3 regions of the Microbispora rosea genome follow, and region 2 is predicted to be linked to each of the others. Evidence: riboswitches for the same ligand, from Rfam matches in the RefSeq annotation. Region 2 holds a riboswitch; each other region holds the start of a gene.
What was found. Region 2 has a riboswitch for cyclic di-AMP ahead of ACIBK1_RS15855 (glycoside hydrolase family 25 protein). Riboswitches for the same ligand answer to the same signal wherever they lie in the genome.
Positions count from the first base shown of each region.

Region 1 (7,772 bases), on a different contig from region 2:
ACGGCGGGCGGCGGGGACGCACACCCCCGAGTTCCGCCCGGCCCACGCCGTAGCCGCAGGTGAGCGGCGTGCCGATCGGGACGAACAGGCGCGGACGAACACGCGTGAAGCGGCAAACACCCCCTGCGGAAAAGGGCCGGACCGGGGGCGTACGGCCGTTGAAGAGCTCGGCTGAAACACGGAGCCGGCGTCACGACGGCCGGATCTTCACAAGGAGCCCGGCACCCTTCTCGTACGGCGCGCCATGCCTTGCGGGATATACGCGCAACCAGATCGTCGCAGCCTGGAAGCCTCGTAAAAAGAGAGGACCGGCCGGTTCCATCAAGATCACGAACGGGAGGTATGAAGATCGAAAAAAGGAGCGGAGGCACAATCACGCGGACGGCCGGGCCGGTCGTGGCATCGGAGTTTCCCACGACCAAACGATCCCCGCATTCCGCAGACGCCGCCTGCGGCCGGGTGGACGGGTGGGCACCGGAGAGTGCCATAAGAGCCTGTGCGGCTCCATACGGCCCCTTAAGCGCCCCTGACGGTTCCTTAAGCCGCCCGTGGGAGGATATGACCCCGGGGGTGGCTGGGGCGAGTCTTAAGGATTGGCGCCGGGGGCGGTCTCGCGGTCATTGGGCACCTCTCGGGACGGTGAACCCAAGCATCGCATGCCCGGGAGGGGCCGCAAGGATTTTCGTCACAGCCGGGCGAGCGCGCAGTGCGATCGAAGCCATAGCGAGCCATAGAAAAACGGGGCCGATGGTCCGTTCCATCGACCCCGTCCGTCGTCCTTACTTGACCTTGACCACCACAGTGTTGGCGACCTTGTCATGCAGCGCCTGATGCAGCGGCTTGTCCCACAACAGCCACAGCACGTTCAGAAGAGAGGCGAGGTTCGCGAGGTAGGTGATAACGGGAATCCACTGCAGGAACTCGAAAGCGTAGAGCACGCCGGCGCGCTTGAGCGCCGCGTCCTGGGGAAGCCCTCCCGCGTCGAGAGTGCCGCCGACCTGAACGACCTTGATGCCCATGAGTTTCTTGCCGAGCGTCTGCCCCTGCGCCCGCAGCATGAGGAATTCGTAGACGACCATGACGAGGCCGCCCAGGATCGCCGTGAGCAGTGACGCGAGGAAGTAACCGCTTCCGGGGTTGTAAACCCCGCTCGTAATGTCGACGCTCGGGTTGGTGACGATGATCCCCGTGATCACGAGCGTGATGATCGCAAGCGGAATGCCGACGATCACGCCGTCGATGATGCGGGCGACGAGACGCTGCCACCACTCCGCCAGCGGAGCCGGAGCGCCGGGCGGGATCGGGCCCTCGGGCGCGTACGGCTGGCCGTAGCCGGGCTGACCGTAGCCCTGCTGACCGTACTGCTGCTGACCGTAGCCCTGCGGGGGGCTCGGCTGGGCGTACTGCTGCTGCCCGTACTGATCCTGGCCGTACTGCTGCTGGCCCTGCTGAGCTCCGTAGCCCTGCTGGGGGTACTGCTGCTGCCCGTAACCGGGCTGCTGGCCGTAGCCCTGCTGCTGACCGTAGCCCTGCTGGGGGTTCTGCTGGCCGTACTGCTGCTGCTGGGCCTGCTGCCCGTAGCCCTGCTGGTGACCGTAGTCCTGGGGACCGGTCTGCTGGCCGTAGCCGCCCTGGGACGGCTGGCCGTACTGCTGCTGCCCGGCCTGCTGGGCGCCGTAGCCCTGCTGGGGGTTCTGCTGGGGGTTCTGCTGGCCGTACTGCTGCTGGGCCTGCTGAGCGCCATAGCCCTGCTGCGGGCCGGTCTGGCCATACCCCTGCTGGGCGTAACCCTGCTGCGGGCCGGTCTGGCCGTAGCCCTGCTGCCCGTAGCCCTGCTGGCCGTACTGCTGCTGCTGGGCCTGCTGAGCTCCGTAGCCCTGCTGCTGGGCGGCCTCCTGGCCGTAGCCCTGCTGCTGCGGGGTCTGCTGCGGGCCGGTCTGCCCGTAGCCCTGCTGGCCGTACTGCTGCGGCTGGCCCTGCTGGGCGCCATAGCCCTGCTGCTGGCCGTAGCCGCCCTGGGCGGGGTCGTAGCCGGGCGGCTGCTGCGGGCCCGTGTGCTGCCCGCGATAGCTGACCACCGTGACGTCGGGGTCGTATTCCTGGGATTGTCTGTCCGTGTTGTACCCGGGGTTCGATGGCGGCGGTGGCGTTCCGTCCGACTCGTCCTGGGGGTACGGCGGCTGTCCGGTGCTCACCGTGTCACCTCGTTTCGAAGACGCATGCGCCGCACGTAGTAGCACACGCTGATATTGCCAAAAGTAGCGACAGGTGTATCAACAGTCACCTTTGCAGCAGTCGACAAGCAGCGTCAAGATCGACGATCAATGCTCATCAATGGTGATCAATGGCGGTCGAGGTGCAGCAACATCCGGGTGTTCCCCAGCGTGTTCGGCTTGACGTGCTCCAGCTCGAGAAACTCGGCGACGCCCTCGTCGTACGACGCGAGCAGTTCCGCGTAGACCTCCTGGGAGACCGGAGTGCCCTGGAGGGGCCGGAAGCCGTGCCTGGCGAAGAACTCCACCGCGAACGTGAGGCAGAAGACCCTCCGCACGCCGAGGTCCCTTGCGGTCTCGATGAGCGCGGCGACGATCCGATGGCCGACGCCGCCGCCGCGTGACGCGGGGTCCACCGCGACGGTCCTGATCTCGGCCAGGTCCTCCCACAGCACGTGCAGCGCGCCGCAGCCGACGATCTGCCCGTCCGCCTCGGCCACCCAGAACTCCTGGACGTCCTCGTACAGCGTGACCGTGCTCTTCTTGAGCAGGCGGGGCCCGACACCCGAGTACGCGTCGACGAGGCGCCTGATCGCCCGGACGTCCGGTGTCCTGGCCCGGCGCACCGTCACGGCCGTGGCACCCGACTCACTGGGCGTCTGCGCGGCGACCTGCTCCATGACCGGTCAGCCTAGCCGGAGCGCGGCCGATCCCCTGCGGTAGGCCACCGGGCGTGCCCCGGGATAACGGTCATTCCCAAACGCCCCACCCGACATCAGAAATGACTCTGCGTAGCCATTCGGATGCGGACGGATGTGCGGTCGCGCTCCGAGGGGGTTGTCCAGGTTCGTCCCAGTTTTTTCAGCAGCCCGAGCAGCACACCCGAACACTCGGATCGCTCTAAACCCAGGTGAACACGGACGTATCACTACCGAACCCGTGACCCGACCGTGATCGTTTGGTTGTCAAACGTAGACGGGTTTCGGAGTTCTGGTTGAGCAAGAACTCGCTGTGCACTATCGTCCAGCGACGATGCCGGTCATCGTGAGCGCTCACGGAGACCGGGCGCCGAATCTTCGAAGCACCGAGTGCGAAGGGGAACCGGGGACCCAACTGCAGGATCAGGATCGGTTCGGTCTCAGATCGTCAAGGGGTGAATCCGCCAGGTAGGGCTACTCCGGCCCGAACCCGTCAGCTAACCCGGTAGGCGCTCAGCACTGCCCCGCCGTACGGCTCCGTCTCGACGACGGGCCCGCCGCGGGGCACACGTGGGAGAGGAGCTCGGTTGCGCATGCGTGGAGAGCGGCCGGCGGGCAGGCACGCCCGCGGCCGACGGTCCGGACCCGGCACGGCCGGTCCGGGTCCCATCCGCCGTCTGGCGTTCGTCGGCGTCGCGATCACCGCGATCACGTTCGGCGCCCCGGTGGTCCGCGCCACCGCCGACCCGAAGCCGAGCCTCAAGGAGCTCACGGCGCAGGTCGAGAGCCTCTACACCGAGATCGAGACGCTCAGCGAGCAGTACAACGGCGAGCGGGTGCGCTTGAAGGCGGCCGAGCGGTCCGCCGACCTCGCCAAGAAGAACCTCGCCAAGAGCGAGGCCGAGCTCGAGGTCCGCCGGCAGAAGGCGAGCGCCCTCGCGCAGCACTCCTACATGACCAACGGGCTCGGCAACGCGCTCGTGCTCATCGACAGCGACGCCGACCCCCGCCGCTACCTGGACCAGGCCTCCACGACGTACGCGCTGGAGCTGCAGCAGAGCCAGGAGGTCGCCGAGGTCACCAAGGCCATGGACGCCGCCGCACGGGCCAGGGAGAGTGCCTCCGCCCGGCAGGCCGAGGTCAAGAAGCTCCTCAGCGGCCTCGACTCGCGGCGCGACAAGATCACGAAGCTGATCAAGAAGACCGAGAGCAACCTCTACCGGCAGGTCTCCCAGACGATCGGCCGCGAGACGCGCGCGAGGACGGCGTTCCCCATCATCGGTGACGGCAAGGCCGCCCAGGCGGCGCGGTGGGCCCTCGGGCAGCAGCTCAAGCCGTACGTGTGGGGCGCCGAGGGGCCCGGCTCCTTCGACTGCTCCGGCCTGGTCATGGCGGCCTACCAGTCCGTCGGCATCAGCCTGCCCCACTACACCGGCGACCAGTGGACGGCGGGCACCCACATCCCCCGTGACCAGCTCCGCCCCGGCGACCTGGTGTTCTTCTACTCCGACCTGCACCACGTGGGCATCTACATCGGCAACGGCTACATGATCCACGCGCCGCGCACCGGAGACGTCGTCCACATCGCGAAGATCGACGGACGGCCGTTCGCGGGAGCGGTGCGCGTCGCCGACTGAGCCCCTCCTCCACGGAGGGGCGTCGGTCCCTTTCTATGAAACGAACACGGTCAGATGAGGCGGCGGCGTGCCGCCCAGGCGACCGCCTCGATCGCGGTCGCCACGCCGATGCGGTCACAGATGCACCGCAGCCGGCGCCGCACGGTTCGGCCGCTGACGTCGAGACTGCGGCCCACCCGGTCTGCGGTCACACCCTTGGCCAGCTCCGCGAGGAGAAGCAGATCCTCTTCGGTGAGACCGGCACGCTCAAGGTCCGAGGCGAGATTCTCACCTCGGTAGACGACCTCGGGAACACCCATCGTCCGCCCTCCCCCACGACGATGATTCGTCGGCCCACCCTTCAGGGAAGGTAAACGCCTCGCGTGAAGGTCGTCAAGGTTGGGGAGTGTCTGACAGGGGCCGCCGGACGCTCCTAGGGGCCGGAGCGGCGGTCGTACGCCTGCCTGGCCGCCTCGACGTCGTCCATGTGGATCTCGGCCCAGCGCTTGATCGCTTCGAGCAGCGGCTTCCGAGTGGCCACCCCTCTTCCCTTCTCCTCCCCTACGCACTTCCAGGTGCCTTCTTACTGAAAGAGAGCGGATCTTCCTACGCTCCTTGCCACAGCGGAAGGAGAAAGAGGCTCATGAGAGCACTGGTAGCACAGGACGGAGCCGTACGGATCGTCGATGCGGCAGAGCCGGAGCCCGGGCCGGGGCAGGTGCGGATCAGGGTCGAGGCGGCGGCCGTGAACCCCGTCGACCTGGCCACGGCCGCGGGCGTCCTCGCCGACAACCGGCTCATGCCGCACCACGAGACGTACGCGCTCGGCTGGGACGTGGCGGGCGTGGTCGACCGGGCCGGGCCGGGCGTGACGGGCGTACGTCCGGGCGAGCGGGTCATCGGGCTGTCGGACCGGCTGACGGACCCGCTCAAGGCCCAGGCGGACCTGGTGGTGCTGGACAAGACGGCGGTGGCTCCCGCGCCCGCGGGAGTGGCCGCGCCCGAGGCGTCCACGTTGCCGCTGAACGCGCTCACCGCCCTTCAGGCGCTCGATCTCGCCGGGCTCGCCGAGGGCGAGACCCTGCTCGTCACGGGAGCGGCCGGCGGCGTCGGCGGCTATCTCGTGGAGCTGGCCGTGGCGCGGGGGCTCAGGGTCGCGGCGGTCGCCGCGCCCGGCGACGAGGCGCTGGTGCGGGGCTTCGGCGCGGAGTGGTTCGTCCCCAGGGACGCCGACCTGGCGGCGGCCGTCAGGGCCGTCGTTCCCGGCGGCGTGCACGGCCTGGTGGACGCGGCGGTCGTCGGACTGCCCGCGCTGGACGCCGTGCGCAACGGGGGCGCGTTCGTCGCCGTCACCGCCGGACAGGCCCCCGTCCCGCTGCGCGGCATCCGGGTCTCGACGGTGTTCATCCGCGCGGACGCGGCCCAGCTGCGGGAGGTCGCGAAGCTGGCCGAGGCGGGGCGGCTGAGCCTGCGGGTCGCCGGCACCTACCCGCTGGACCGGGCGGCCGAGGCGTACGAACGCCTGCGGAAGGGCGGCCTGCGCGGCCGGCTGGTCCTGCTGCCCTGAATCTCCCGGTTTACCTGGGCAGGCACGCCGCGGGCCGGACGGCCATGCCGTCCGGCCCGCGTACAGAAGATCACACAGCGATCAGGCGCGACCGAGCAGCTCGCGCACCCGGTCGCGGCCCACGGCCAGCAGCAGCGTGGGCAGCCGCGGGCCGGTGTCGCGGCCGACGAGCAGCCGGTAGAGCAGGGCGAAGAAGGCCCGCTGGGCCGCCTTCAGCTCGGGCGTGGCCGCCTTTGCGTCCATGTCGAGCCCGGCCTGCATCTTCGGCACGCCGTACACGAGCGTGGTCAGCCCGTCGAGCGACCAGTGCGCGTCGAGTCCCTCCGCCAGCAGGCGCAGCGACTCGCGGTCCTGCTCGCCGAGCGTGTCGAGCAGTTCCTTGTCGGGCGTCTCGCGCACCTGCGTGCGCTCCTCCGCCGGCACGTAGGTGTTCACCCAGTGCTGGGCGCGGTCGAGCCGCGGCCGCAGCTCGTCCAGCCCGGCGATCTCCGGGTCGAACGCGCGCAGGATGCGCAGCGTCTGCTCGTCGTGCCCGGTGGTGATGTCCACGACCGAGGCGAGCGTCCGGTAGGGCAGTCGCCGCGGCGTCTCCGGCAGGACCCGGGCGGCCGTGCTCGACGCCCGGCGGTAGGCGGCCTGGTCGGCCGGCAGCGCCGTGCCGTCCTGCACCTTCTTCGTCAGCGTGTCCCACTCGTCGTACATCCGCTGGATCTCCTGGTCGAAGGAGACCTTGAACGACTGGTTGGGACGGCGGCGGGCGTACAGCCAGCGCAGCAGCGCGGGCTCCATGATCGACAGAGCGTCGGCCGGGGTCGGCACGCCGCCCTTGGAGCTGCTCATCTTGGCCATGCCGCTGATGCCGACGAAGGCGTACATCGGCCCGATCGGCTGCGAGGCGCCGAAGACCTCGCGGACGATCTGACCGCCGACGACGAACGACGAGCCCGGCGAGCTGTGGTCCACCCCCGACGGTTCGAAGACCACGCCCTCGTAGGCCCAGCGCATCGGCCAGTCGACCTTCCACACCAGCTTGCCGCGGGTGTGCTCGGACAGCAGGACCGTCTCGCCGTGGCCGCAGACGCAGGTGTACGACAGCGCCGTGGTCTCGTCGTCGTACGACGTGACCGTGGTCAGGTCACGGTCGCAGACCGAGCAGTAGGGCTTGTAGGGGTAGTAGCCCCCCACTCCGGAGCCGTCGTCCTCGCTCGCGGCCCCCGAGCCTTCGAGGGCGGCGGCCTCGTCGGCGTCCGCGACCTGCTTGGTCTTGGCCTTCTTGGTGCGGTACTGGTCGAGGATCGCGTCGATCCGCCGCCGCTCGCGCATGGCGAGCAGCACCTGCTCCCGGTATGCCCCGGAGGTGTACATCTCCGTCTGGCTGATGCCGTGGAACTCCACGCCCAGCTCCGCCAGCGCGGCGATCATCGGCGCCTTGAAGTGCTCGGCCCAGTTGGGGTATTCGCTGCCGGGCGGGGCCGGGACGGCGGTCAGCGGCTTGCCGATGTGCTCGTTCCAGGCGGGGTCGATACCCACCGGGACCTTGCGGAAGCGGTCGAAGTCGTCCCACGAGATGATGTGCACGCACTCGTAGCCGCGCCGCCTGATCTCGTCGGCCACCAGGTGCGGGGTCATGACCTCGCGCAGGTTTCCAAGGTGGATCGGTCCGGACGGGCTGAGGCCG
Region 1 is NZ_JBITJO010000001.1:177,992-185,763, forward strand. Features, by position in the region: gene ACIBK1_RS00825 (RDD family protein) at 780-2,195, opposite strand; gene ACIBK1_RS00830 (amino-acid N-acetyltransferase) at 2,342-2,893, opposite strand; cyclic di-AMP (ydaO/yuaA leader) riboswitch at 3,286-3,438, shown strand; gene ACIBK1_RS00835 (C40 family peptidase) at 3,505-4,548, shown strand; gene ACIBK1_RS00840 (helix-turn-helix domain-containing protein) at 4,599-4,847, opposite strand; gene ACIBK1_RS00845 (NADP-dependent oxidoreductase) at 5,171-6,094, shown strand; gene lysS (lysine--tRNA ligase) at 6,176-7,772, opposite strand, start outside.
Region 1: linked by a shared signal. The riboswitch ahead of ACIBK1_RS00835 (C40 family peptidase) and the one ahead of ACIBK1_RS15855 (glycoside hydrolase family 25 protein) in region 2 are both predicted to bind cyclic di-AMP.

Region 2 (7,772 bases):
TGAGTCCGCCGGTGCTCCAGTTGTCGGCATGATCGATCTGGCACATCGTGGCGGGGAGCGGGCAGCCGTCGATCCAGCAGGTGGCATACCGGGCGAAGATGGCTCGTCGTTGGGCGGGGGTGGCCAGGCGGACCTTGCGGCCCATGTCGAGCACTTGTCCTTCGGCGTCCATGACCAGCCGCACGAGAGTCGAGGTGCGGGCGAGGCGGTGCACGCTGGTGACGGGCAGCATCTGCCCGGTCGCCAGCAACAACCCCGGCACCGTCCCCAGCAACGTCCCGGGCGCCGTCTCGAACAGTGCCCCCGGCGGCGTCCTGAACAGTGCCCCCGGCGGCGTCCCTAACAGTGCCCCCGGCGTCCCGGGCGGCGGCCCAGGTGACGCTCCCTGCCCCGTCCCCGGTGCCTGCGTCGCAAACGCGCACCTCGCCGCGCCGCCGCACCGGCACGCGCCCTGGCCGTCCGCCGCGTCTTGCCGAGCCCGGCCTTGCTCCTCGCAGCCCTGCTCCTCGCGGCCCTGGTCGTGGCGGTACTGGCCGCAGCGCACGTCGCTGTGGTCCTCAGGCGTGGTCTGCGCATCCCGGCAGTCCCCCGCAGGCTGATGCCCGGCGTGGGTGCGACGTGCGAAGGCGTCCTCGGGAGGAGGATCGGGCTGCGCTGCCTGGGCAGGCGCTGTGCCGGAAGGTGCTGCGTGCGAGGACGCTGTGCCGGAAAGTGCTGTGTTCGAGGGTGTTGTGTTCGAAGGCGCTGCGTGCGCAGGCCCGCCACCGTCAGCAGGCAATGCTGACCCGTGCCGCCTGGCGTGCGTTGCCCCGGTCTGTGCCGCGGCACGGTCGCAGTCATCGCCCTCTACCGGCGGGATGTCGTCGCCCTCGGTAGAGGTGGCGCTCGCGGTGTCGTGCGGCTCGCGCTCACCGGCCCGCTGCTCACCAGTGCCGCACTCACAAGTCCCGCGCTCACGGGGTGCGCGCCTATCGGTCCCGCGCTCGTAGGTTCCGTGCTCACCTGCCCCGTGCTCGTCGGGGCCTGGGTGGCGGGACTCCTTATCGCGGGGACCGGTGGTGGCGCGGTCGGCGTTTCCGGCATCGGCGTGTGCGGCTCCATCGGCTCCGGCGTCGCTCCCCGCACCGGAGTCCGTCGCTCCGTCGGCACCGCCCGCGTTACCGGGGTCCCCCGTCGCGCCGGGGACGGCGTCGTCGGCCTCGTTGGTGTCGTCAGTGCTTTCGGCATGGTCAGGGTCCGCGGGGTGGTCGGTGGTGGCGGCGGGGTCGGTGGTGGCGGCCTCGCTGGGGGCAGAGCCGCTGGCGTCGTCGGCGGCGGGGTCGGAGTCGGCAGGGTGGGGGTCGGTGGTGGGGTCGGTGGGGAGGGATTCGGCGTTGACGAGGACCAGGAGTTCGGTGGCGATCTTCTGTTCCAGCAGGGCGATGAAGGCATCGGCCTGGCGCACGCTCAGTGGCCGGTCATCGCCTTCCGCGCGGGGTTTGGCGTAGGCGTCGAGCAGGGCGCGTAGCCGGGCTGCCGCTTCGCGGGGGAGGGAGAACTCCCCTTCCAGGCCGCCGCCCCGCCCGGGGCGCACCCGCAGGAACCGCCGCCCGTAGTCGGCCCGCTCGTCGCGGTCCTCCCCATCAGGGTCCAGCACGGCACGCAGGTAACGCCCGGCCTTGGCCACCTCCGCCGCGCCTGCTTTGGTTGCGAGCTCCAGCAGGATCGGCTCGGCCAGACCGGCGTGCTCGTCGGACAGGTTCGCGGTGGCGGTGCAGATCGCTTCCACCACCCCTGCCGCCAACTGGCCGGCGGCGAACTTCTCCCGCACCCGGGGCAGACGCGCCAGCTCCACCGCCAACGTCAGCAGGCGGCTGGCTCCGCCGACGCTCATCCCGGCGGCGGTGCGCAGCCAGCTGCGGGTGGAGGCATGCCCATGCTGCTTGACCTGCCCCGCCCGATGGACCCGGCCCACCCGATCGGCAATTGCGCAGGTGATCCGATCCCGCGCGAACAGCAAATCCTCCGCCTCAGCCAGGCAGACATCCGCATCCTCCGGAAGCGGCGCCAACGCCAACGCCTGCGCCGACTCACGAACAGACCCCACCAGCACCCACGACGACCGAGCGCGCGGACGACCACCCGCATCGGCGGCACCCGCGCCGCCACCACCATCGACACCAAGGCCATCGGCACCCAGGCTGCCTGGGCTCCCGGTGCCGGGCGTGCCGTCGCTCGTGTGCGCGCTCGTGTGCTGCGGCGGCTGGAGGTCGGCGATCGGGAAGTACTCGCGGGCGGATGAGCCATCGGCAGACCACAACGGCGAGTCGGCGGTCAACCGGTCCCACCAGTCGTCGGAACTATTCGAACGACGAAGGCGGTCAGGATGAGAGTCGAACAGATCCATCACACCTCCTCGGGAAATTCGAAAGTCTGTATGAATTCTCTCATTGCTCCAGGTCGTCGAGCAACGCGACGAAGCGATTAGCTGGAGTTACAGGTGGGAGGAGATAGGCAGGTCAGGGCCCGGTTCTGGCGGTGCTGGTGCATGCATCCGGGGCGGTCGCGACGGCAACGACGCGCCGGGTACGCGCAGGAAGGGGCAATCCTGCCAGCAGCAACTCCACTTATAGGTGGCGCAGAGAGGGGTCAGCCGTGCGGTCGCGGCTTTGACGTCATCGTTGTCGATGTCCGGATGGTGCCGGGGCGCGCCGTCGATCGCCCTGTACGGCGACGGTGAGCTCGGGAATCGTGTCCTGCGGCGAGAAGGACTGTGCCTCCTCGAAATCAACCCCGGTGGTTAGGGCGTCGACCAGAAGGCTGCGAATTCGCCGGGTCGCCCCGCGCACTCGGACGGCCGGATCACCGGAAGGGGCCGCGGCAGGGGGAGGTCGGTGCTCACCCCCAGTGGTCGCCCCAGCCCCACAGATTGGGACCGAGGGCGGCGGCCTGGTCGTCCTGCTCCACTCCGAACCGGCCGCGGAAGAACAGCATCGGGCGCTGCTCGGTGACGACGGGTTCGAGCTCGCGCACGTGGCCGATGATCACGTCGTGGTCACCGGCGACGTGCACGTCGCGCACGTCGCCGTGGACTCGCAGCAGCACCTTCCGCAACGCCGGAGTGCCCCATCGCGACAGGTCCCAGTCGAGTCCAGCGAACTTGTCGCCTCTGCTGGAGCCGAATCGGCCGCAGATGTCGATCTGATCCTCGCCGAGGACGTTCACGCAGAAGCGGCCCGACTTTTTGATCCGCGGCCAGGCGCGGCCCTTGTGGTCGGCACAGAACAGGATCAGCGGCGGTTCGAGGGACACCGAGGCGAACGACTGGCAGGCGAAGCCCACCGGTTCCCCGTCGTCGAGGCCCGTGACCACGCTAACGCCGGTCGCGAACATGCCCAGCGCGCGCCGGAACTCGGCCGGCGTCGGCGGCGCCACCTCGGTGAACTCGGGGTCGGCGGGTGCAGCGGTCATGGACTCACCTCGCGTACGTGTCGGTGCCTCAGGTGACGAACTTACAAACCCCCTTACGGGCGGATCGCACGGGGATCCCGGTCAACGGAAGCCGCGTACGGGCGGGGTTACGGTCCGAGCGGGTCACCTGCCGGCCCGCCCCGGCCTCACTCATCGGGATGATCGTCCTGTTCGCGATATCTGTCCAGTTAGCGACACCGAATTGCGGACGAGCGCGGACGTCGAGCGGGGCTGTCCTCCCCGGTGATGCGGCGGGTGATGGGCGTGCACGAGCTCGACTACGGCCACCTGCTCGACGACATGGTGCTGTCGCGGGACGAGCCGCGACCGAGTACGTCGTGCCCGGCATCGAGCTGATCGACACGGGCCGGGCGTCGCCGTCCCGCTGCAGGTAAAGACGGGTTTTGTCCTGTTTACACCATTCTGGTGCTGTGTGTACCTTTAGGTCGCACGGCATGGGTACCGGCCGACATTCTCCGTCGTATCCCTTGCCGTGTCGTTGCCCGGACCGCGCGGTGGTCGCGCGGCCGCCGAATCCGCGTCATGTGGAGCCGGGGACCCACTCTCTCGGGGTGAATCGGCGCGCAGGCCCCCAGATGCGCCCGTAGGGCACTTCCTGCCCGAACCCGTCAGCTAACCCGGTAGGCGGAATGGAAGCAAGGAGTCAACCCCGCCATGTCCATCCATCGGCTCTCCCTCGGGGGCCGGCCCTCCCGCCGGCGCCTGCGCTCCGCCCTCGCTGCGGCGACCCTCGCGGTCTCGGCCGCCACGGCCACCGTCACGGCGGCCGTCGCCCTGCCCGCCCCGGCGTACGCGAACCCGCACACGTACGGCCAGGACGTCTCCGGCTACGAGGCCGACCACGACTGGATGAACAGCCGCGCGCAGTTCGGGTTCATCAAGGCCACCGAGGGGACCGACTGGGTCGACTCGTCCTTCCCCCGGCACTGGCAGGAGCTGGCCAAGAAGGGCATCGTCCGCGGCGTCTACCACTACGGCCATCCCTCCAACGACCCCATCGCCGAGGCCGACCACTTCCTCAGTGTGGTGAACTCGCAGCCGCACAAGCCCGGCGACATCCTGGTCCTCGACCTGGAGACCGCCGACGGCGAGTCCGTCGAGCAGGTCAACAGGTGGGCCAAGACCTGGCTGGAGTACGTGACGGCCAAGACCGGCACCAGGCCGATGTTCTACAGCGGCTGGAACTTCGCGAACAAGTACGGCCGCGGCCTCGGCCAGTACCCCCTGTGGGTGGCCCACTACAGCAAGGCGCCGGGCGACATCACGCCGCCCGCCGACTGGAAGTCCTGGGCGATCCACCAGTACACCGACACGCCCATCGACCAGAACGTCTCCGCGCTGACGCCCGCCCAGCTGCGCGCGCTCGGCCGGCCGTAGCCGAACGGGCCCCGGGGCGGGGCGTCCCCGCCCCGGGGCCGAGGCCGGTCGACCGGCTCGGTCAGACCACCGCGCCGGAGCCGTCACGCCGCGCGGGCCTCGCACGCGGCGCGGCGGGAGCCGGCGGCGGCTGGCCGGACCGCCGCTCCAGCGCGATCGCCACCGGCCCGGCCACGAACGACGACGACAGCGTCCCCACGACGATGCCGATCAGCAGGGCGACGGCGAAGTCACGCAGCGAGTCGCCGCCGAACACCGCCAAAGCCGCCAGGATGAACAGCGCCCCGAGCCCGGTGTTCACCGTGCGCGGCACGGTCTGCAGGATCGCGGCGTTCACCACCCGGCCGAACGGCTCCCGGCGCCGCAGCGGCCACAGCTCGCGCACCCGGTCGAACAGCACGACCTTGTCGTTGACCGAGTAACCGATGATCGTGAGCATCGCGGCCAGGAACACCCCGTCGATCGGCTTGCCCAGCCAGGCGAACGTGCCGACGACGACGGCCGCGTCCACGAACAGGGCCGCCACGGCCGCCGTGCCGAACGTCCACCGGAACCGGAACGCCAGGTAGACGAGCTGCGCGGCGAGCGCGACGGCGAGCGCGATGAGCGCGTTGCGGCGCAGCTCCTCACCCAGGCTCGGACCGATGAGCTCGTCGCGGTGCTTGGTGACCTCACCCACGCTCCGGTCAAGCGCCTGCTCCACGCGCACCACGTCGTCGGCGCTGATCTGCCCGGTGCGCACCGAGATCGCGTCGTCCGACCTCTGGACGACGGCGGAGGGGAACCCGGCGTCCGCCACCGCCTGCCTCGCCGCCGCGACGTCGACCGGCCGGCTCGTGCCGAACTCCACGATCCGGCCTCCGGTGAACTCGACGCCGTAGTTCAGGCCGCGGGTGACCAGCCCCGCCCCCGCGAGCACGAGCAGCCCGGCCGCGACGGCGAGCCACAGCCGCCTGCCGCGCATCAGGTCCGGCCCGCGCCGGGTCAGCCAGGTCCTGACCCGGCCGATCGAGCCGATGCCGGACGCCCGCGGGCCGATCCTCGCGATCAGGGCGGCGGCGAGCACCCGGGTGATCAGCATCGCCGACACCAGCGAGGCCAGCACGCCGATGGCCAGCGTCACGCCGAAGCCCTTCACCGGCCCCGAGGCCAGCCAGAACAGCAGCCCGGCGGCGAGCAGGGTGGTGATGTTGGAGTCGGCGATCGCGCTCCAGGCGTTCTTGAAGCCGCGTTCGAGAGCCGCCTTGAGACCCCGGCGGGGCGCCTCGCCGTACTCCTCCCTGGCCCGTTCGAAGACCAGCACGTTGGCGTCCACGGCCATGCCGATGGCCAGGACGAACCCGGCCAGGCCGGGCAGTGTGAGCGTGGCACCCATGGCCACGAGCCCGGCGTACGAGATCAGGCCGTAGCAGGCGAGCGCGACCGCGGCCAGCACGCCCACCAGCCGGTAGACGACGCCGATGAACACCGCGGTCAGGATCACCCCGACGACGCCGGCCTTGGCGCTCGCGGCGATGGCGTCGGCGCCGAGGGTCGGGCCGACCGTGCGCTGCTCGACCAGCTCCAGCGGCACCGGGAGCGAGCCGCCCTTGACCAGCACCGCGAGGTTCTGCGCCTCCTGGGCGGTGAACGACCCGGTGATCTGCGTGCTGCCGCCGGAGATCCCCGCCTCGCAGGCGATCGACTCGTCCACCTGCGGCGAGGAGATGATCTCGTTGTCGAGGACGATGGCGACGCGGCGCTTGTGGTCGCCGACCGGCGCGCAGGCCGCTGTCCCGGTCAGCTCCCGCCAGGGACCGGGCTCCTTGAAGTCGATCGTGACGAACCAGCCCGGCCCCATCTGGGGGTCGCTGCGCGCGGCGGCGTCGGTGACGCCCGCCCCGCTGAGCGCGACCGGGCCGAGCTTCAGCCTCTGGCCGCTCTCGTCGGCGACCGCGTCCCTGTCGCCGTCCTCGGCGGGACCGAGCACCGGATGGAAGTTGAGCTGGGCGGTCTTGCCGATGACCGCGGCGGCCTCGCGCGGGTCGAGCACGCCGGGCAGTTCGACGATGATCCGCTTCTCGCCGGAGCGGACCAGGGTGGGATCGACGACTCCGAGGGCGTCGGCCCTGCGCCGGAGCACGTCGAGGGCGCGGTCGGTGGCGTCGGCGTCCGCCTTGACCGTGGGTGAGTCCTTCGTCTCGAAGACGAGCTGGGTGCCGCCGCGCAGGTCGAGGCCGAGGCGCGGGGCCATGGTGAAAGCGAGCAGCAGTGAGGTCGCGATGACGGCGAGCGCCGCCACCGCACGCCACATGGGCGCACGGGACATGAAGCCTCCACAGGCGTACGAGTGGGAAAGGTCTCAGTACGCGGTGGAGGGAGGAGCTCGGGCGGTGGCGGCCCGGTGCGGGCACTGGGCGGGCGGGCCGTCGTGATGCGGCCCGGCCCGGGTGACCCGGGTGCCGCCGCGCGGCGCCGCCGGGTTGGGCAGCACGACCGGTCCGCCGGACGCGCCGGGGCCGCCCGCGCCCGCCTGGACCCGGGGCGGGTCGCCCTGAGCCGGCCGTGTGGCGTGCGCCGGAGGGCAGCGCACGCCGCCCGTCTCGACGGCCGGACGGCCGGTGGCGAGGTGGGTGCCGGCGGCGTGGTGAATGCCGGTGACGCGATGTGGCGTCTGCAGTGTGCCCGCGGACGCGGGCACGCCGCCGGAGGTCAGGAAGATCGCGTGCAGCAGGAGCAGCAGCGCGGCGGTCAGCCTGCGTCGCGCCATCCTTCCCCCCTCCCGCGAAACCCGTGCCTTGCGGCCACCGTACCCAAGTAGAGGGGAACGGAGAACGCACCCGAGTGGACGGGAACGTTTCCGGAGATGCGGGTATGCACAACAAATGGCGGAAATCGGGCAGGGACCGATTGGGAGAAACGGGCAACGGGAAACGCGGATGACC
Region 2 is NZ_JBITJO010000003.1:786,318-794,089, forward strand. Features, by position in the region: gene ACIBK1_RS15845 (DUF222 domain-containing protein) at 1-2,386, opposite strand, end outside; gene ACIBK1_RS15850 (flavin reductase family protein) at 2,878-3,450, opposite strand; cyclic di-AMP (ydaO/yuaA leader) riboswitch at 3,969-4,113, shown strand; gene ACIBK1_RS15855 (glycoside hydrolase family 25 protein) at 4,126-4,848, shown strand; gene secD (protein translocase subunit SecD) at 4,910-7,156, opposite strand; gene ACIBK1_RS15865 (hypothetical protein) at 7,190-7,597, opposite strand.

Region 3 (7,772 bases), on a different contig from region 2:
CTCGGCGGGATGGACCCGCAGCAGGCCATCGTGGCCGGCGGTGGCCCGATGCCCGCCGACAGCAACGGGTATCCCTGGAACGGCCGCTACATCGTCGCGAGCGGCAACCTGCTGGCGGACTTCCAGGCGAACGTCGCGGCCGAGGCGCACGGCAGGCTGCAGACCGCCCGGCTCTATCACATGACGGACGACCGGGGCGTGAAGGACATGCTGAAGTTCAACCTCGCCCGCGACACCCTGCACCAGAACCTGTGGCTCAAGGCCATCGAGGAACTCCGGACGGACGGCCTGGAGGACGTCGTGGTGCCCAACGCGCTGTTCGACGAGGAGCACGCCGAGCACGCGGAGACGATCTGGGACCTGTCCGACGGCGCCGAGGCCCAGGCGGGCGGCTGGGCGAGCGGCCCGCAGCCCGACGGCCGCCACCAGTTCTCCTATCTCCTCAACCCCGAGCCGCTCGGGGATCTCGCCATGGCGCCGCCGCCCGACCCGAATCTGTACGACACCTACGACGGCAGCATGGGCGAACCGAAGAGCCCCGCCCTCGGCACCGAGGTGGGCCCGATGGGCAAGCTCAAGGACAAGCTCACCTGACCGGGCCTCGCCGAGCCCGCGAGCCGGACGCGGGGGCCGGTCGGGCTCCGGCCTCCGCTCCTTCCCTCGCACCACGCGCGACCTGACGGCGCCTGCGCCGACCGCAGATGCCGCATCACGGCGCCCGGCCCGGGCCCCTGGCACGCCCGCCGGGAGCCCGCCGTGCCGCACCCCGCATTTCCCGCCTGTGAGGCTCCCGTGTTTCCTGTGAGGCTTTCGTGCTCGACTCCCGCCGTCCCCTGAAGGGGCCCGCACCCGCCGTACGCGCCGAGGGGCGGGCGGCGCCCGGCCGCCTGGCGCGGCTGGCCGGGCTGTGCGGCCCCGCCTTCGTCGTCTCCGTGGCGTACATCGATCCGGGCAACTTCGCGACCAACATGGCGGGCGGGGCCCAATACGGGACGATGCTGCTGTGGGTGATCGCGCTCGCGAACGTGCTGGCCATGTTCGTGCAGGCGCTCTCGGCCAAGCTCGGCATCGCCACCGGCCGCAACCTGCCCGAACTGTGCCGTGACCACCTGCCGCGCCGGGTGAGCCTGCCGCTGTGGGTGCAGGCCGAGCTGGTCGCCGCCGCCACCGACCTGGCCGAGTTCATCGGCGGCGCGATCGCCCTGAACCTGCTGTTCGGCGTGCCGCTGCTGCCGGCCGCCGCCATCACGGCCGTCGTCTCCTCGCTGCTGCTCATGCTCGCGCCGCGCGGGCGCCGCCGGTTCGAGGCGACCGTCGCGGCGATGCTCGGAGTGGTCCTGGCCGGATTCGCCTACCAGGTGCTGCTGTCGGGGTCCCTCTCGGGTGTGGCGGGCGGCTTCGTGCCCCGCCTGGCCGGGACCGACAGCCTGCTGCTGGCCACCGGGATCGTCGGGGCGACCGTCATGCCCCACGTCGTCTACCTGCACTCGGCCCTCACCCAGCACCAGGGCGCGCCCGGCGGGTCCCCCGACGAGATGGGCAGGGGGCAGGTGCGCAGCGAGGATGTGCGCAGAGAGGATGTGCGCAGGGAGGCCGTGCGCGCCAGCCGGATGGACATCGCCGTCGCCCTCGGCGCCGCCGGGCTGGTGAACATGGCGATGCTGACCGTGGCCGCCATCACGTTCGGCGGCGGCGATCCCGGCAGCCTGCAGGCCATCCACGCCGGGCTCGGGCAGGTTCTCGGCCCCGGGGCGGCCGTCGCGTTCGCGCTCGCGCTGCTCGCCTCGGGCCTGGCCTCGTCCAGCGTGGGCACCTACGCCGGGCAGGTGATCATGGCGGGGTTCCTGCGCCGCCGCGTGCCGCTCCTGGCGCGGCGGCTGGTCACGATCATCCCGGCCATGGCGGTGCTGGCCGCCGGGGTGGACCCCACGCGGGCGCTCGTGCTGAGCCAGGTCGCGCTGTCCTTCGGCATCCCGTTCGCCCTGGTCCCGCTCGTGGCGTTCACCGGCAGCAGGAAGCTGATGGGCGATCTGGTCAACCGCCGCCTCACCACGGTCGCCGGCGTCGCCGTCGCCGCCGTGATCAGCGCACTGAACGGCTTTCTCCTCGTGGACGTGTTCACCGGCTGAGGCGGCCTCACAGCAGTGCGGCGAACCGGGCCGCGACGAGGTCCCAGCGCCACTCCTCCTCGATCCAGGCCCGGCCCCGCTCGCCCATCGCGCGGGCGCGGGCCGGGTCGGCCAGCAGATCGCTCAGCGCGCCGGCCACCGCCGTGTGCGACGTGCCGTCGACCACCAGGCCCGTCTCGCCGTGCCGTACGGCGTCGGGGGCGCCGCCGGAGGAGCCCGCGACCACGGGCAGCCCGGTGGCCGACGCCTCCAGGTAGACGATGCCGAGGCCCTCGACGTCGAGCCCGCCGAACCTGCTGCGGCAGGGCATGGCGAACACGTCGCCCGCGTCGTAGTAGGCCGGGAGGGACGCCCAGGGGACGGACCCGGTGACGACCACCGAGCCGCGCGGCCCGGCCCCGGCGGCCGTCCTCTCCAGTGACCGCCGCAGGGGGCCGCCGCCGACCAGGAGGAGGACCGCGCCGGGAACCCGCCGGAGAACGAGCGGCCAGGCCCGCAGCAGCACGTCCTGGCCCTTGCGCGGCACCAGCCGGGAGACGCACACGACCACCGGCCGGTCGCCCAGGCCGAGCGACGCGCGGATCCGGTCGCCGCCCGCCCCCGGATGGAAGAGGGCGGTGTCCACGCCGGGCGCGAGCCGTACGAGCCTGGAGGCGGGCACGACCCGGGCGATCCGGCGGCGGGTGTAGTCGCCGAGGTAGGTCACCACGTCGGCCCCCGCGCCGATGCGGCGCAGCAGGGCGCGCGCGCCCGGCAGGCGGGCCCACGACGCCTCGTGCCCGTGGGTGAGCATGACGATCCGGCCCGCGCCGGCGGCGCGCAGGACGGGAGCGAGCAGCCCCAGCGGCGCGGCCGCGCCGAAGACGACGGTGGCGCCGTCCTCCACGAGCGCCGCCGCCCTTCTCGCCACCGAGCGCGTCGGCAGCATCAGCGAGGAGGGATGCCGGACCACCTCGTACGGCTGGCGGGAGTCGAACTCCTCGCATCCCTTCCAGCGCGGGGCGTACACGACCACGGAGCCGGGCGGCCGGCGCGAGGCGAGGCCGTGCACGAACGCCTGGATGCCGCCCGGTCTGGGCGGGAAGTCGTTCGTGACGATCAGCGTCCGCTTCGTCATCCTCACCCCCGCTGCCGGCGTGATCGCACGGTCCGCCCGCGCCGCCCGAGAACGCATTGTCGCAGCCGCCGCCGCACCGTCGTCCCAAGAAGATCGGGATCAGGGCCGGGCGAGCTGCTCGCGGGCCCACGACCGCCAGGCGCTGGTCAGGCCGTCGGCGGTCAGCCCGAGCTGTTCTCCGAGGGCGGCGCCGATCTCCTCGCGCAGCGCGGCGCGGTAGAGGGCGACCAGCCTCCGCTCGCCGAAGCGGGCCGCGATGTAGCGGCAGGCGAGCCACGCCTCCTCGTACGCCTGGGCGGGCCTGGCGGCGAAGTCGGCGGGCCCGGGCAGGCCGTCCAGCGCCGCCCTCCCCGCCGCCACGTCGGCGGCCAGCTCGGCGGCGACCGTACGGACCGGCAGTCCGCTGTCCAGGTAGCCCACGTAGTCGGCGAAGCCCTCCATGAGCCACATCGGCACCGCGCGAGGACCGGAGGTCGCGACGTGCGTCAGCTCATGGGTCACGACGACCAGGCGGCCGGTCGCGGACAGGCGGGCGAACGCGGCCGGCTGCACGATCACACGGCCGCCGGTGGCGACCGCCGCCAGGCCGTCCACCTTCGCCGGCGTCGCCAGCACGGCGGCCTGCTCCTCGGTGCGCGGCACGAGGACCACCGCGCCGCCGCGCCCGCCCCAGATCCTCGTGACCGTGCGGCCCGCGCGATCGGCCAGTGCGGCGACCTCGGCGACCAGCGGCCGGGGCGACCCGACGACGACGGCGCGCTCGCCGCGGGCGACGGAGGCGCCGGTCCACATGCCCGGATGCTCGCGCACGGCGGCGCGGGCGTCCAGCCGCAGGGCGCGCAGCGGGTCGGGCGGCGCCGCGGCGGCGAGCCCGGCCAGCAGCGCGGCCAGCGCGACGGCCACGACCGCGACCCGGCGGGGAGGGACCCCGTGGGGCGCGGCTTCGAGCCGGCACCGGTCGGTCCCGGCGCGCACGCTCCGCAGGCCGCCCCCGGGCACGCCGCTCGTGACAGTCACGCCGTGCATGGTAGCCAGCACATGTCACGGCCCCGTCCACCTCGGCGAGATGGACGGGGCCGTAGGGACGGCGCCGGTCGAGGGGGCTGGTGACCGGCGCCCGTCAGACGCCCGGACGGACGGCACCCACGAAGGTGCTCTTCCGATAGGCGTCCAGCTTGTCGATCCTGACCCGCGTGCCGGTGTGCGGAGCGTGGATCATCTTGCCGTGCCCGACGTACATGCCGACGTGGCCGCCGCCGCTGGTGAAGATGAGGTCACCGGGCTCGAAGTGCCCCCAGGACACCTTCGTCCTGACCGCGCCGCGGATGGACCACGTCGTGCGCGGCAGCCGTACGCCCGCCTTGCGCCAGGCGTACTGGACCAGGCCCGAGCAGTCGAACGCGCCCGGTCCCGTGGCTCCGTAGCGGTAAGGGTCGCCGATCTGCTTCTCGGCGGTCTTCACCGCGCGCCGGGCCTTGGCCCGCTGGAGCGAGGTCCTGCTGATCTTCCGCTTGGCGGTGTGCTTCTTGGTCCGCTTCTTCGCGGCGGCCTTGCGGGCGGCGGTTTTCGCGCTGTTCCCGTCGCTCGTGTTCGTGGCCGTCTTCGTCGCTGTGGCCGTCTTGACGACCGTGACCGTCACCGTGTCGGCCGCCGTATCGGCCGCCGCCGGATGTGCTCCGGCGACCCCTACGGATGCCGTCAACGCGGCACCACCAACGGCAATTCGGGCAAGACGGGACAGACTAGCGGGGGTGGTAGACAGGATCTCTCCTCGGGTCTTCCGCTCACGCCTACCGGGTTAGCTGACGGGTTCGGGCGGGGAAGTCGCCCTACGGCGCGCGATGCGCCGATTCACCCCGGACCTTCGCGTGAAGGTCGATGGTTCCCCGGCTCCGTGCCTCCTGACTGCACGGACTCGGCTGGTCATCGGCGCCGGGGGATCCCGCGAGGGGGAGGGTGTTGGAGGACGCCGATGCCGGTGGATGACTGCGCGGCCCGGCCGGCCGGACCGGGACGCGCCGCGGCGAGGCGTGCTCGCCGCGGCCCAGAAGCTACCGAGGACTCGCGGCGTTCGGCAAAGCCCGCCCGCCGGATAAAGATCGGATAACGAAGGCCGCGGAGAAGAAATCGCAGCTTACCCACCTCGCGAGAGGGCTAAGTGTGACTCTGCTCACAATCTGCGCAACAAGGGCTGAATGCGGTCACAAGAGCCCCGAAAACCACACACCGTCACAGAGGTGGCCAACCCCTCAGGGGCGCACAGCTCCGATCGCGTGATACTCCGCGAGTGAGACAATCTTCACAACATCGCCGGTCTGCGGGGCGTGGACGACCTTGCCGTCGCCGGCGTAGATGCCGACGTGTCCGTATCCGGCGTGCCAGAGCAGGTCGCCCGGCTGGAGCTCGTCCAGCGAGACCCTGCGGCTCGCACCCCAGGCCCACTGCTCGTAGCTGGTCCGGGGCAGCCGCACGCCCGCCGCCGCCCACGCGGCCTGCACGAGCCCGGAGCAGTCCCAGGCGCCCGGTCCGGTGCCCCCGTAGCGATAGGGCTTGCCGACCTGCTTGTAGGCGAACTGGAGGGCTTCCAGCGCGTTGCCGGACGCCGGCCCGGTGTAGACGACGCCGGCGCTGTTGGGGTTGCCGGGGTTGAACGTCCCGAGCGAGCGCAGCAGCTTCATCTGCTCCCGGACGAGCTTGTCGACCTTCTCCTTCTCGCCGGCCAGCTCGTCCTTGACGTCGGCGGCCTCTTTGTAGACCACCTTGCTCTGGTCGCGGCGGTCCTTGAGGTCCTTGATGGCGCCCTCGTACTCCCTGAGGCGCCCGGCCCGCTCGGCCGACATGTGGTTGAGCGTGGCGAGGCCGCTGAGCATGGCATCGGGGTTGGAGCTGTAGAAGACGCCGCCCCACGACCCCATCTCGCCGACCTGGTAGCTGCTGACGGCCATCGAGACCAGTCCGGAGCGCAGCGCCTCGACCCGGACGTTCTGCTTCTTGTAGTCCTCGTTGATCGCGAGGTACTTCTGCCGCGACTTCTTCCACTTCTCGTTGGCCGCGTTGTAGCGGTCCACGAGCTTGTCGGCCTGCTCGTTGAGCTTGCTCAGCTTCGCCTTGGCCTGCGCGACCGTGGGCTTCGGATCCGCCTCCGCGCCCGTCATCGGCGTCAGCAGGACCACGGCGGCCAGACCGGCGGCCACCGGCACACGCCCTCGCACTGAGCCCCCTTGAGGATCAACCTCTTAGATCAACGAACCTGCGGCGCGACTCTATCTAGGCGATCTTGAAGCTTCAACCTATTCGCAGGTATTCGCGGCAGTCATCACCCTTGGTGACGACGCCGTCGCGGGCTGCGCGCGCGGCGGCTCAGCCGCGGCCGAGACGGCGCAGCAGCAGGAGCGAGGGCACCGGCCGGGCGCCCATGCGGCGCACCGACTCGGCCACCTCCCTGTCGGAGGAGACCACGGCGATGGCCCGCCCGGGCGGCTCCGCCCGCACCAGTGCGCGGATGAGGTCGTCGGCGATCTCCCCGGGCGCGCTGAACCTCACCCGCACCCCACGCGGCGCGGAGACCTGGACCGGCCCGTTCAGCTCGGCGCCGTCGAACACGCACGTCACCTCCGCCCGCGTCTGCACGGCGAGCCCGCCGAGCCCGGTCAGCAGCCGGGCCCGCTGGTCGGCGAGGGTCAGCGACGGGTAGCCGGTCTTGGTCACGTTGTAGCCGTCGACGATCAGATGCAGATGAGGGATGGCCAGGAGCTGGTCGAGGAGCTGCGGGTCGTCGTTGGCCAGCGCCCGCGCGGGAACGGCCGTCACGCCCGGCTCGCCGGGCTGCACCGCGTTCACGTGGTCGGCCGGCCTGGTGATCGTCGTGGGCAGCCCGAGCTCCTTGCGCAGCCCGGAGGCGGCGTCCTGGAGCGCGTCCAGCAGCACCCGCACCCGGGCGTCCTCGACGCTGCGGCCCTCGCGGGCGGCCCTGCGGCTGGCCTCCAGCTGGCGCTCGGCGTCCGCCAGGCGCTCCCTGAGCCGGCGCACCTCGGTCTCGGCCGCGCCGTTGGCGCTCGCGGCCCTGGTCCGCGCCTCGGCCGTCTCGGCCTCCAGCTCGGCCGCCCTGGCCTCGGCGGCCCTGACCCGCTCGCGGGCGTCGTGCAGCTTGCGCCGCAGGTCGGAGTTCTCCGCGCGGGCCGCCTTGAGCTGCTCGCGCACCCGGTCGATCTCCTCCTTGGCGGAGGCGCGCTGCGCCGCGAGCTGCTCGCGCAGCCGCGTCTCCGCCTGCTCCCGCTGGGTGCCCGCGGCGGCGGCCTGCTCCAGGTCGGTCCGCGCCTGCTCGACCAGGTCCGGCCAGCCGGGCGGGCGGGTCAGGTACGCCGCCGCCGCGACCAGCACCGGCTCGGCCGCGGGGGGCACCGTGCCCTCGGCCAGGCTCCCCACCAGCTCGGGCCAGGCGACCTCCACCGCCTCGGCCACCCGCTCGCGGAACTCCTTGTCGTTCTCCAGCTGGGCCGCGATGGGCGCGCTGCCCAGACGGGCGC
Region 3 is NZ_JBITJO010000006.1:331,184-338,955, forward strand. Features, by position in the region: gene ACIBK1_RS26355 (manganese catalase family protein) at 1-594, shown strand, start outside; gene ACIBK1_RS26360 (Nramp family divalent metal transporter) at 813-2,129, shown strand; gene ACIBK1_RS26365 (glycosyltransferase family 4 protein) at 2,137-3,246, opposite strand; gene ACIBK1_RS26370 (hypothetical protein) at 3,346-4,263, opposite strand; gene ACIBK1_RS26375 (C40 family peptidase) at 4,367-4,948, opposite strand; cyclic di-AMP (ydaO/yuaA leader) riboswitch at 5,023-5,177, opposite strand; gene ACIBK1_RS26380 (C40 family peptidase) at 5,496-6,458, opposite strand; gene ACIBK1_RS26385 (NYN domain-containing protein) at 6,607-7,772, opposite strand, start outside.
Region 3: linked by a shared signal. The riboswitch ahead of ACIBK1_RS26375 (C40 family peptidase) and the one ahead of ACIBK1_RS15855 (glycoside hydrolase family 25 protein) in region 2 are both predicted to bind cyclic di-AMP.